Regions from separate parts of the Streptomyces sp. NPDC059373 genome, predicted to be linked through region 2. Evidence: riboswitches for the same ligand, from Rfam matches in the RefSeq annotation. Region 2 holds a riboswitch; each other region holds the start of a gene.
What was found. A riboswitch is a leader RNA that binds a small molecule or an ion and turns the genes downstream of it on or off. The one in region 2 is predicted to bind cyclic di-AMP.

Region 1 (2,192 bases), on a different contig from region 2:
CGCGTACGCCTCGGGGGAGTGGCCGAGAGCGGTGTAGAAGGTACGGCCCCCGCCCGTGCCGCCGGAGTCGCGGCACCACACCAACGGGTGGTCGACGCCCATGCCGCCACCGTCGTACGAGGACTCGTCCGCCGACGCCAGCACCCGCATCGAGCCGCGCGGGCTGATCCGGAAGTCGTACCACTCGTCGGTGAACGGCCACACCGGGCCGAGGTGTTCGGTGGCCGGATGGCCGTGGTCCTCGACGGTGACCAGGCCGGGCTGCAGATCCGGGTGGCGGGCGAAGCGGGCGCCGAGCAGCTCGCCGTAGTACGGCCAGTCGTACTCGGTGCAGGCGGCCGCGTGCACGCCCATGAAGCCGCCGCCCGACTCGGCGTACGCCCGCAGGGCCTTGCGGCCTCGCGGGGTCAGGACCTCGCCGCTGGTGGACAGGAAGACCACTGCCCGGCAGCCGCCGAGCCCGTCCGCGAGGACCTCCGGGTCCTCGGTGGCCTCGACGCCGAAACCGTGCTCGGCGCCCAGGGCGCGGAAGGCCGCGATGCCGTCGGGGATGGAGTCATGGCGATAGGCGGTGGTCCGGGTGAAGACCAGGACCGGGGCAGGAGGCATGGCTCACACCCTAGGCATCGTCTTCTACCAGGTACAGGGCGGCGGCCGGTGGCCGTGGGAGACGACCGACGCGGGGTCACAATTGGCCCGATAGTCATGCACAAGACACACTTCGCCGGGGCGGTTTCCATCCGCGATGGGAGCACTTCCGGGCAAATCACCCACGGGTGATGGGCGTCACTCATGAAATACCGTACGGAATGCCGCAGACACTATGTGTCCACATCGGCCCCGTTTTGTGACTCTGCATATTGATCGAATTACCCACCGTCAGGGATCTGTGCACACAGAGCGGACACTTCTCACCCAAAGTCATCGAATTCTAAGATCGATTTGCGGCTTTCTTGATCCCGTGTTTACGCGCCTTGCTCAGTCGCGATGCCGTCGTCTAGCTTCACAGTCCCGCAGGTCAAATGCCTGCGGGATCCTCTCGGGCGGAACGCCGAATCCTGCCGCCGCCCATTGAGCAACCCCTGAGCACTTAAGGGCAGGAGCGGGGGACCCAGGTAATCGCCGTTCCGTCGGTCGCGGAACGGCTTGGGGTGAAGTCGCCGTGCAGCGCCGTTAATTCGGGCTGCCCGCGGCCGGGCATCTCCAGCCCGAACCCGACAGCTTACCTCGCAGGCGTCGGAGAGGAATTCGGCATGCCCGCAAAGGGAAAGCACCGTCGCGTCCGTACGAGCCGATTCACCCGAATCGGCGTCACCGCCGGCACGGCGGGTGCCGCCATCGCGCTGCCGATGGTCGGTGCCACCGGCGCCCACGCAGCCTCCGTGAGCACCTGGGACAAGGTCGCGTCCTGCGAGAGCACCAATAACTGGAGCATCAACACGGGCAACGGCTTCTACGGCGGCCTGCAGTTCACGCAGAGCACCTGGGCGGCCTTCGGTGGCACCCAGTACGCCGCGCGTGCGGACCTGGCCACCAAGGCGCAGCAGATCGCGATCGCCGAGAAGGTGCTCGCGGTCCAGGGCCCGCAGGCCTGGCCGGTGTGCGGTCCCAAGGCCGGTCTGACCAAGTCCAGCGCCGACACCTCCTCGGCCCCCGCCGCGTCCACGGCGACCACCCCCAAGAAGACGACCGAGACCAAGTCCTCGACCGCTTCGTCGCATTCGTCCGCTTCATCCGCTTCGACCCCTTCGAAGTCGAGCGGCGGAAGCTACACGGTCGTCAGCGGTGACACCCTCTCGAAGATCGCCGACGCCAAGGGCGTGGCCGGTGGCTGGCAGAAGCTGTACGCCGCCAACAAGAGCGTCGTCGGCGGCAACCCCGACCTGATCTTCCCCCACCAGGTCCTGACGCTCGGCCAGAAGGCCGCCGCCTCGACCGCCCACACCTCTTCGTCCTCCACCACGGAGCACAAGAGCACCGCTTCGGCCACCACCTCCTCGGCCGCGAAGACCGCCTCGTCCGGCACGAGCACCTCCTCCGGTTACACCGCTCCGGTGGACAACGTGGTCCTGGGCACCGCCTACCACACCGCCGGCTCCATGTGGGCCAGCGGTTACCACACCGGCCAGGACTTCATCGTCTCCACCGGCACCAAGGTCAAGGCCGTCGCCAGTGGCACCGTGGTCTCCGCC
Region 2 (2,192 bases):
CCTGGGACGAGTACGGCGGCCGGGACTACGCGAAACGCCCCGACCTGGCCAGCGAGAACGAGCAGATAACCGTGGCCGACGACATCCTCGGCGCCCTCGGCGTCGACGCGTGGCCGACCTGCGCCGACATCTCGGGCCTTACCTTCGCGGTCAACGGCACCGCCTCCGGTTCGGCGTCGAGCTCCACCTCCGCCTCCCCGACGGACGGGGCCACCGCCACCCCCACGGACGGGGCCACCACTCCGACCGACGGTGCCACGGACACCCCGACCGACTCCGCCTCCGGCTCCACCTCGAACACCGGCAGCGGCGACTCGACGAAGGCCACCGCATCGCCGGACCCGTCGTCCACCGAGGCCGCGGCCCCCACCCCCTCCGCCCCCTCCCGCAGCACGGGCCGGCACGCCAAGCCCGAGACAGCCCCCGCCACCGCGGAGGCCGCCTGGGGCAAGCTCACCCGCAGCGCGGCCAAGGCGGACGCCGACACCACCGGCCCGCAGCGCTACCGGGTGCGCGACGGCGACTCGCTCTGCGACATCGCCGCCGAGGAGCACGTGACCGGCGGATGGCGCGCCCTTTACGAGGCCAACAAGACCGTGATCGGTGACGATCCGGGAGTGATCCACCCCGGACAGTATCTGACGGTGGGGTAGCCGGTGTGACAAGCCTTACCCGGAGGTTTGGGTACGGAGTGTCCGTTCAGCCCTGATTCACCCGCTCTCACCTGGAATTATGTGAATTCCGATGGTCGGGATCGGCGCGTCGGTGGTGATCTTGGGGGGATTGCCCCTTAACCAGAGCTTTGCTTACGGTCGACATCGCTCGCCGCCGCGGGCCCCGCCGGTCAGGAACGCCGAATCCTGCCGCCGACCGACGGGAACAGTCGACGCGAAAGCGCCGTAGGCAGGAGCGGGGGACCCACAGGTTCGCCGCCGTACGGAAACGGATGGATCCGGCTCCGTACGGCTTGGGGTTAAGCGCTGCGCGCATGACGCGCAGCACCGGGCACTCACACGGCCCGAACCCGACAGCTGACCTCGCAGGCGTCGGTGAGGAACCAACTCAAATGATTCGTCGTGCCTCCAAGACGGTCCGCTACGCCCTGCTCGGCGCCGTCGCCACCACCGCTGTCGCCGTCCCGATGCTGACCGCCACCACCGCCTCCGCCGCCTCCACGTCCGCGTGGGACCGGGTCGCCGCCTGCGAGTCCACCAGCAACTGGCACATCAACACCGGCAACGGCTTCTACGGTGGCCTGCAGTTCACCAACTCCACCTGGAAGGCCTTCGGCGGCACCAAGTACGCCGCCCGCGCCGACCTGGCCACCAAGAACCAGCAGATAGCCATCGCCGAGAAGGTCCTGGCCAGCCAGGGCAAGGGCGCCTGGCCGGTCTGCGGCAAGAACCTCTGACACCGGCTGTTCACCCCACGGCTCCCCGGCCGGGCACGCACTTCCCCCCTGCGTGCCCGGCCGGGGCTTTTGGTGTCGGCTAGGCTCAGCACGAAAAAGAAGAGACATCCAAAGGAGACTCACGTGCCGTCCATCGACGTCGTCGTAGCCCGGGAAATCCTCGACTCGCGAGGTAACCCCACCGTCGAGGTCGAGGTCGGCCTCGACGACGGAAGCACCGGACGTGCCGCTGTTCCGTCCGGGGCCTCCACCGGAGCGTTCGAGGCCCTCGAACTCCGGGACGGCGACAAGAGCCGCTACCTCGGCAAGGGCGTGGAGAAGGCCGTTCTCGCCGTCATCGAGCAGATCGGCCCGGAGCTCGTCGGTTACGACGCCACCGAGCAGCGCCTGATCGACCAGGCGATGTTCGACCTCGACGCCACCCCGGACAAGTCCTCGCTCGGCGCCAACGCCATCCTCGGCGTCTCGCTGGCCGTGGCCCACGCCGCCTCCGAGGCCTCCGACCTCCCGCTGTTCAGGTACCTGGGGGGCCCGAACGCCCACGTGCTGCCGGTCCCGATGATGAACATCCTCAACGGCGGCTCGCACGCCGACTCCAACGTGGACATCCAGGAGTTCATGATCGCCCCGATCGGCGCGGAGTCCTTCTCCGAGGCCCTGCGCTGGGGCGCCGAGGTCTACCACACCCTCAAGGCGGTCCTGAAGGAGCGCGGCCTCTCCACGGGCCTCGGCGACGAGGGCGGCTTCGCCCCCAACCTCGACTCCAACCGCGCCGCCCTCG
Region 3 (2,192 bases), on a different contig from region 2:
CCCGTACGAGCTCCGCGAACCGCCGCCGGCGCGCCAGCGGCAGATACGTCAGCACCGCCGTGTGGAACACCACCAGCGTCGCGTCCGGCGCCTCGGCCGCCGCCCGCGCCGCGACCTCCGCCACCCGGTCCACCAGATCCCCCTGCACGATGTGCGCCCCCGGCGCACCCCGCACCGCCTCGATCGCCGCCCGCAGCTGCCGTACCCGGTGCTCCTGCCCCGGCCAGATCAGTGACTCCAGCCACCGCACATCCCCCGGGTCGCCCACATCCAGCGGATTCAGATCGATCCCGCCCCGCCATACGACCTCAGGCACCGCCCCCGGCACCGGCACGCCCCCGCCCGTCCGGCACCGGAACACCGCCGGTGACCCGTCCGCCCCGAACTCCGGGCCGCCGTCGTACGCGTAGCGGTACCGGTCCGGGTACAGGCACAGCCCCGCCGACGCCCCCACCTCCAGCAGGGCCAGCGGCTGCGGCAGCCCGGCCAGCACCGGCAGCAGCGTCGCGCAGCGGGCCGCCTCGTTCGTCTGGGTGAAGCGGACCAGGATCACCTCCCGTACGGAGTCCCATTCCGCGGCCACCCAGGACCGGAACGCCGCCCACTCCTTGTACGGCCCGCCCAGGTACCGCACGGCGGCGAGCAGCAGGTTGGGCTGCTGCTTGTTGCCCGCCGGGAGTCCGGAGATGAGGGCGACCAGTTCCTCGTCCTCCGCGATCCGTGCCGTCAGCTCCTCGTACAGAGGGGACTTGCCGCGCGCCTGTTGCCGCGAGAAGGCCCGGTACCGGTCCGCCACCCGCTCATCCGTGTTCACCGCCATCCGGGCAACGTACCCGGCCGCGCGGAACGGCCCGGAGGCGCCGGGGCAGGCGCACGACAACCGCGCGTCGAGCGGCGCCGGGCACCCCCGCTCACTCCGGGTGACCGGACGAGTGCCGTCCGAATAACAACTGACGCACACTCACATCTCCCGGCGGTCACAGGAGTCACGCCACTTTGCCCGCTTCTGGGTATTCCATCCGCATAGATTCCTGCTGTGAACTGCCCAGAGTGGCTTGGAATTCCCCTGCACCTCTATTAACGTTCGATAACGCAGCGCGGTCGTCCCTCCGCCGAACTGGCGGCGCCGTGCGCTTGTCGAATCCCGTCCGCGGGAACCGGGGAACCACCACCCTGGGGTGAATCGGGTCTGCTCCGGCAGAACCGTAGGAGACCTTCCTGCTCCGAACCCGTCAGCTAACCCGGTAGACGAGAAGGAAGGAAAGGAGTGCGCCCGCGTGGCGTCGAACAAGCCTGCCCTCATACCGGATTCCCATCAGCATCAGCACGACGGGTACGAGTACACCGACTGGGACACCGGCGAGTGGAACGTAGCGGCCGGCTGGACGCCCCCGGCGACAGAACAGACCGCACCCACCAAGAACGCCGTCGACGGCTGGGACACCGCCGAATGGAACATGGCGGCAGGCTGGGCAGAGCTGCGTGAAGCCGCCGCGGCCGCCGGTCTGACGGACACCGCCGCCGCGCCTACGGCGGAGTTCGAGCCCGAGTTCGCGCCGGAGCCGCACCCGGAGTTCGACGAGACCGGCATCGACGGCGACACCTGGAACCCCACCCGCGAGAACACGGCCCCCGTACGGGGTCGTCACCGCGTCGCCAAGCAGCGCACCTTCGGCCGAGGTTCGGCCGTCTTCGGTGTCGCGGCGGTCGCCGTACTCGGTGTCAGCGGCGTCGCCACGGCGGAGGGGCACAACCCCCTCCCCGTATCGCTTCCGCACCTGCCCGAGGTGTCCGACATGCCCGGTATCGGGACGCTCCTGGGCGGCAACGACACCAAGTCCGCCGACCCCGCCCAGAACCTGGACATCAACGCCGGCGAGGCACTGCGCACCCGCATCCTCGACCAGGCCACCCAGCAGAAGGCCGCCGCCGACGGCGTGGCTGCCGCGAAGGACGCCAAGGCCGCCGCGGCGGAGAAGGTGCGCGCGGAAGCCGCCGCCAAGAAGACGGCCGCCGCCGCGGCCAAGAAGGCCGCCGAGGCAAAGCGTCTGGCCGAACTCGCCAAGAGCTACGTCAAGCCGGTGGCCTCCTACACCCTCACCGCGGGCTTCGGCGAGACCAGCTCCCTCTGGTCAACCACCCACACCGGCCAGGACTTCGCCGCCCCCACCGGCACCCCGGTCAAGGCCATC
Region 4 (2,192 bases), on a different contig from region 2:
GCGCAGCTGCGCGAGGAGCTGGCGGCCGCCCGCGAGCAGTCCCGTGGCGAGGCCGTGAGGGCCCGCGCCGAGCTGGATGCCGCCCGCAAGGAGGTCGAGTCGCTGCACCGCAAGCTGCGCAGCGCGGCCAGTGACGTGAAGCGGGCCGAGGCGGCCCTGCGCAAGGTCGAGCACGAGCTGGAGGAGGTCCGGTCCGCCGCCGCGGCCGACCGGTCCTCCGCCGAGGTCGAGGGGCGCCGTCTGAAGTCCCGCCTCGCCGAGGCCGAGGCGGCGGTGGAGGCGGGGCGCCGGGCCGTACGCGAGGGCCGCAGCGTGGAGGACGTACGGCTGCGGCTGCTGCTCGACACGGTCCTTGACGCCGCGTCGGGGCTGCGGCGCGAGCTGGCGCTGCCGCCCCGCGACACGATGGGCATCCTGCCGGCCGACACGGTCGACGCGGTCAAGCCGGGCGCCATCAGCCCGAAGGACATCGCACGGCGTGCTTTGTCCGAGAATGATCCCGCGCTGCTCGACCAACTGCTCGCGCTGCCGCAGGCGCACCTCGTGGTGGACGGCTACAACGTCACCAAGACCGGCTATCCGGCGCTGCCGTTGGAGAAGCAGCGGCTGCGGCTGCTGGGCGGTCTCTCGGTGCTGGCCGCCCAGAGCGGCGCCGAGGTGACGTGTGTCTTCGACGGGGCGGATCTGGACGCCCCGGTGCTGCTCGCGCCGCCGCGCGGGGTGCGGGTGCTGTTCAGCAAAGCGGGCGAAACGGCCGACGAGTTGATCCGGCGTCTGGTTCGGGCGGAACCTCCCGGTCGTCCCGTTGTGGTCGTTTCGGCCGACCGTGAGGTCGCGGACGGAGTGGCGAAGGCCGGGGCGCGTCCGGTGCCTTCCACGTTGCTTCTCAAGCGACTTGCGCGGGTGTGACGCGAACTCAGCGTTAGGTTGCCTGCACTGGCTGTGTGATCTTTGTAAAGAAAACAGGTTGCGGCAGAGTTTTTACATACTTTGATTTGAACGGATCACATGTTGGTCACTAGGGTCAGGGCTCGTACCTCCGCGAGTTCGATCATCCACCCAGGATGGTGGCGGGGGTCCCGCCGAGTCTGAAGCGCAGCCCCCCTCTGCGCTCGGAGCCGGGGAACCACGTTCCCGGGGTGAATCGGCACCAGGGCGCTCCGCGAGGAGTGTTGAGGTGTCGTAGGGCTTCTTCCAGCCCGAACCCGACAGCTCACCCGGTAGGCGGCTGGAGGAAGAGGAGCTCGCCTTCGTGGCGTCCCACCGTCGTCCCAAGCCGGCCAGTCGTACGCGGGTCACCGTGCTCACCGCGACCGCTGCCGCGGCCGTTGCCCTCACGTCCCAGGCCGCCCAGGCCGCGCCCGCCAAGCAGTCCGTCAAGACGGTCAAGGCGCAGGTCAACAAGCTTTACGACGAGGCCGAGCAGGCGACCGAGAAGTACGACGGTGCCAAGGAGAAGCAGCAGACGCTGCAGAAGCAGGTCTCCCAGCTCCAGGACGAAGTGGCCCGCGAGCAGAGCGACCTCAACAACCTCCAGGACGAACTGGGTTCGCTCGCCAGCGCCCAGTACCGCAGCGGCGGCATCGACGAGTCCGTACAGCTCCTGCTGTCCGCGAACCCGGACGACTACCTCGCCAAGGCCTCCACGCTCGACCAGCTGAGCAACAAGCAGGCCGACGAGCTCAAGCAGATCGCGGAGAAGCAGCGCACCCTCGACCAGCAGAAGGCGGAGGCCGCCAGCAAGCTCCAGGAGCTGGACCAGACCCGCACCGAGCTGGGTACGAAGAAGAAGGAGATCCAGGCCAAGCTCCAGAAGGCCCAGAAGCTCCTCAACACCCTCACCGCCGCCGAGCGGGCCAGCCTCGCCGCGCAGCAGTCCGCTGCCAGCCGCTCCTCCAGCTCGCGCGTCAACCTCGGCAACGACACCGCGGCCAATCAGCGTGCCGCCGCCGCTCTGTCCGCCGCCGAGACCAAGCTCGGTGACCCCTACGTCTACGGTGCCAGCGGCCCCAGCTCCTTCGACTGCTCCGGCCTGACCTCCTGGGCCTACGCCCAGGCCGGCGTCTCCATACCCCGGACCGCCGAGTCCCAGGCGAGCGCGGGCACGCGCCTGACGGCGAGCCAGCTCAAGCCCGGTGACCTGGTCATCTTCTACAGCGACTACCACCACGTCGGCCTCTACGCGGGCAACG

Region 1: linked by a shared signal. The riboswitch ahead of ACFXJ5_RS26510 (transglycosylase family protein) and the one ahead of ACFXJ5_RS30080 (transglycosylase family protein) in region 2 are both predicted to bind cyclic di-AMP.
Region 3: linked by a shared signal. The riboswitch ahead of ACFXJ5_RS04355 (M23 family metallopeptidase) and the one ahead of ACFXJ5_RS30080 (transglycosylase family protein) in region 2 are both predicted to bind cyclic di-AMP.
Region 4: linked by a shared signal. The riboswitch ahead of ACFXJ5_RS17355 (NlpC/P60 family protein) and the one ahead of ACFXJ5_RS30080 (transglycosylase family protein) in region 2 are both predicted to bind cyclic di-AMP.

What each region holds. Positions count from the first base shown of each region.
Region 1 covers NZ_JBHYXC010000023.1:6,548-8,739, forward strand. The annotation lists gene ACFXJ5_RS26505 (ThuA domain-containing protein) at 1-609, opposite strand, end outside; cyclic di-AMP (ydaO/yuaA leader) riboswitch at 1,070-1,251, shown strand; gene ACFXJ5_RS26510 (transglycosylase family protein) at 1,254-2,192, shown strand, end outside.
Region 2 covers NZ_JBHYXC010000029.1:64,724-66,915, forward strand. The annotation lists gene ACFXJ5_RS30075 (transglycosylase family protein) at 1-653, shown strand, start outside; cyclic di-AMP (ydaO/yuaA leader) riboswitch at 886-1,061, shown strand; gene ACFXJ5_RS30080 (transglycosylase family protein) at 1,067-1,411, shown strand; gene eno (phosphopyruvate hydratase) at 1,535-2,192, shown strand, end outside.
Region 3 covers NZ_JBHYXC010000002.1:38,457-40,648, reverse strand. The annotation lists gene ACFXJ5_RS04360 (DUF2332 domain-containing protein) at 1-820, opposite strand, end outside; cyclic di-AMP (ydaO/yuaA leader) riboswitch at 1,126-1,266, shown strand; gene ACFXJ5_RS04355 (M23 family metallopeptidase) at 1,278-2,192, shown strand, end outside.
Region 4 covers NZ_JBHYXC010000010.1:182,548-184,739, forward strand. The annotation lists gene ACFXJ5_RS17350 (NYN domain-containing protein) at 1-909, shown strand, start outside; cyclic di-AMP (ydaO/yuaA leader) riboswitch at 1,085-1,242, shown strand; gene ACFXJ5_RS17355 (NlpC/P60 family protein) at 1,253-2,192, shown strand, end outside.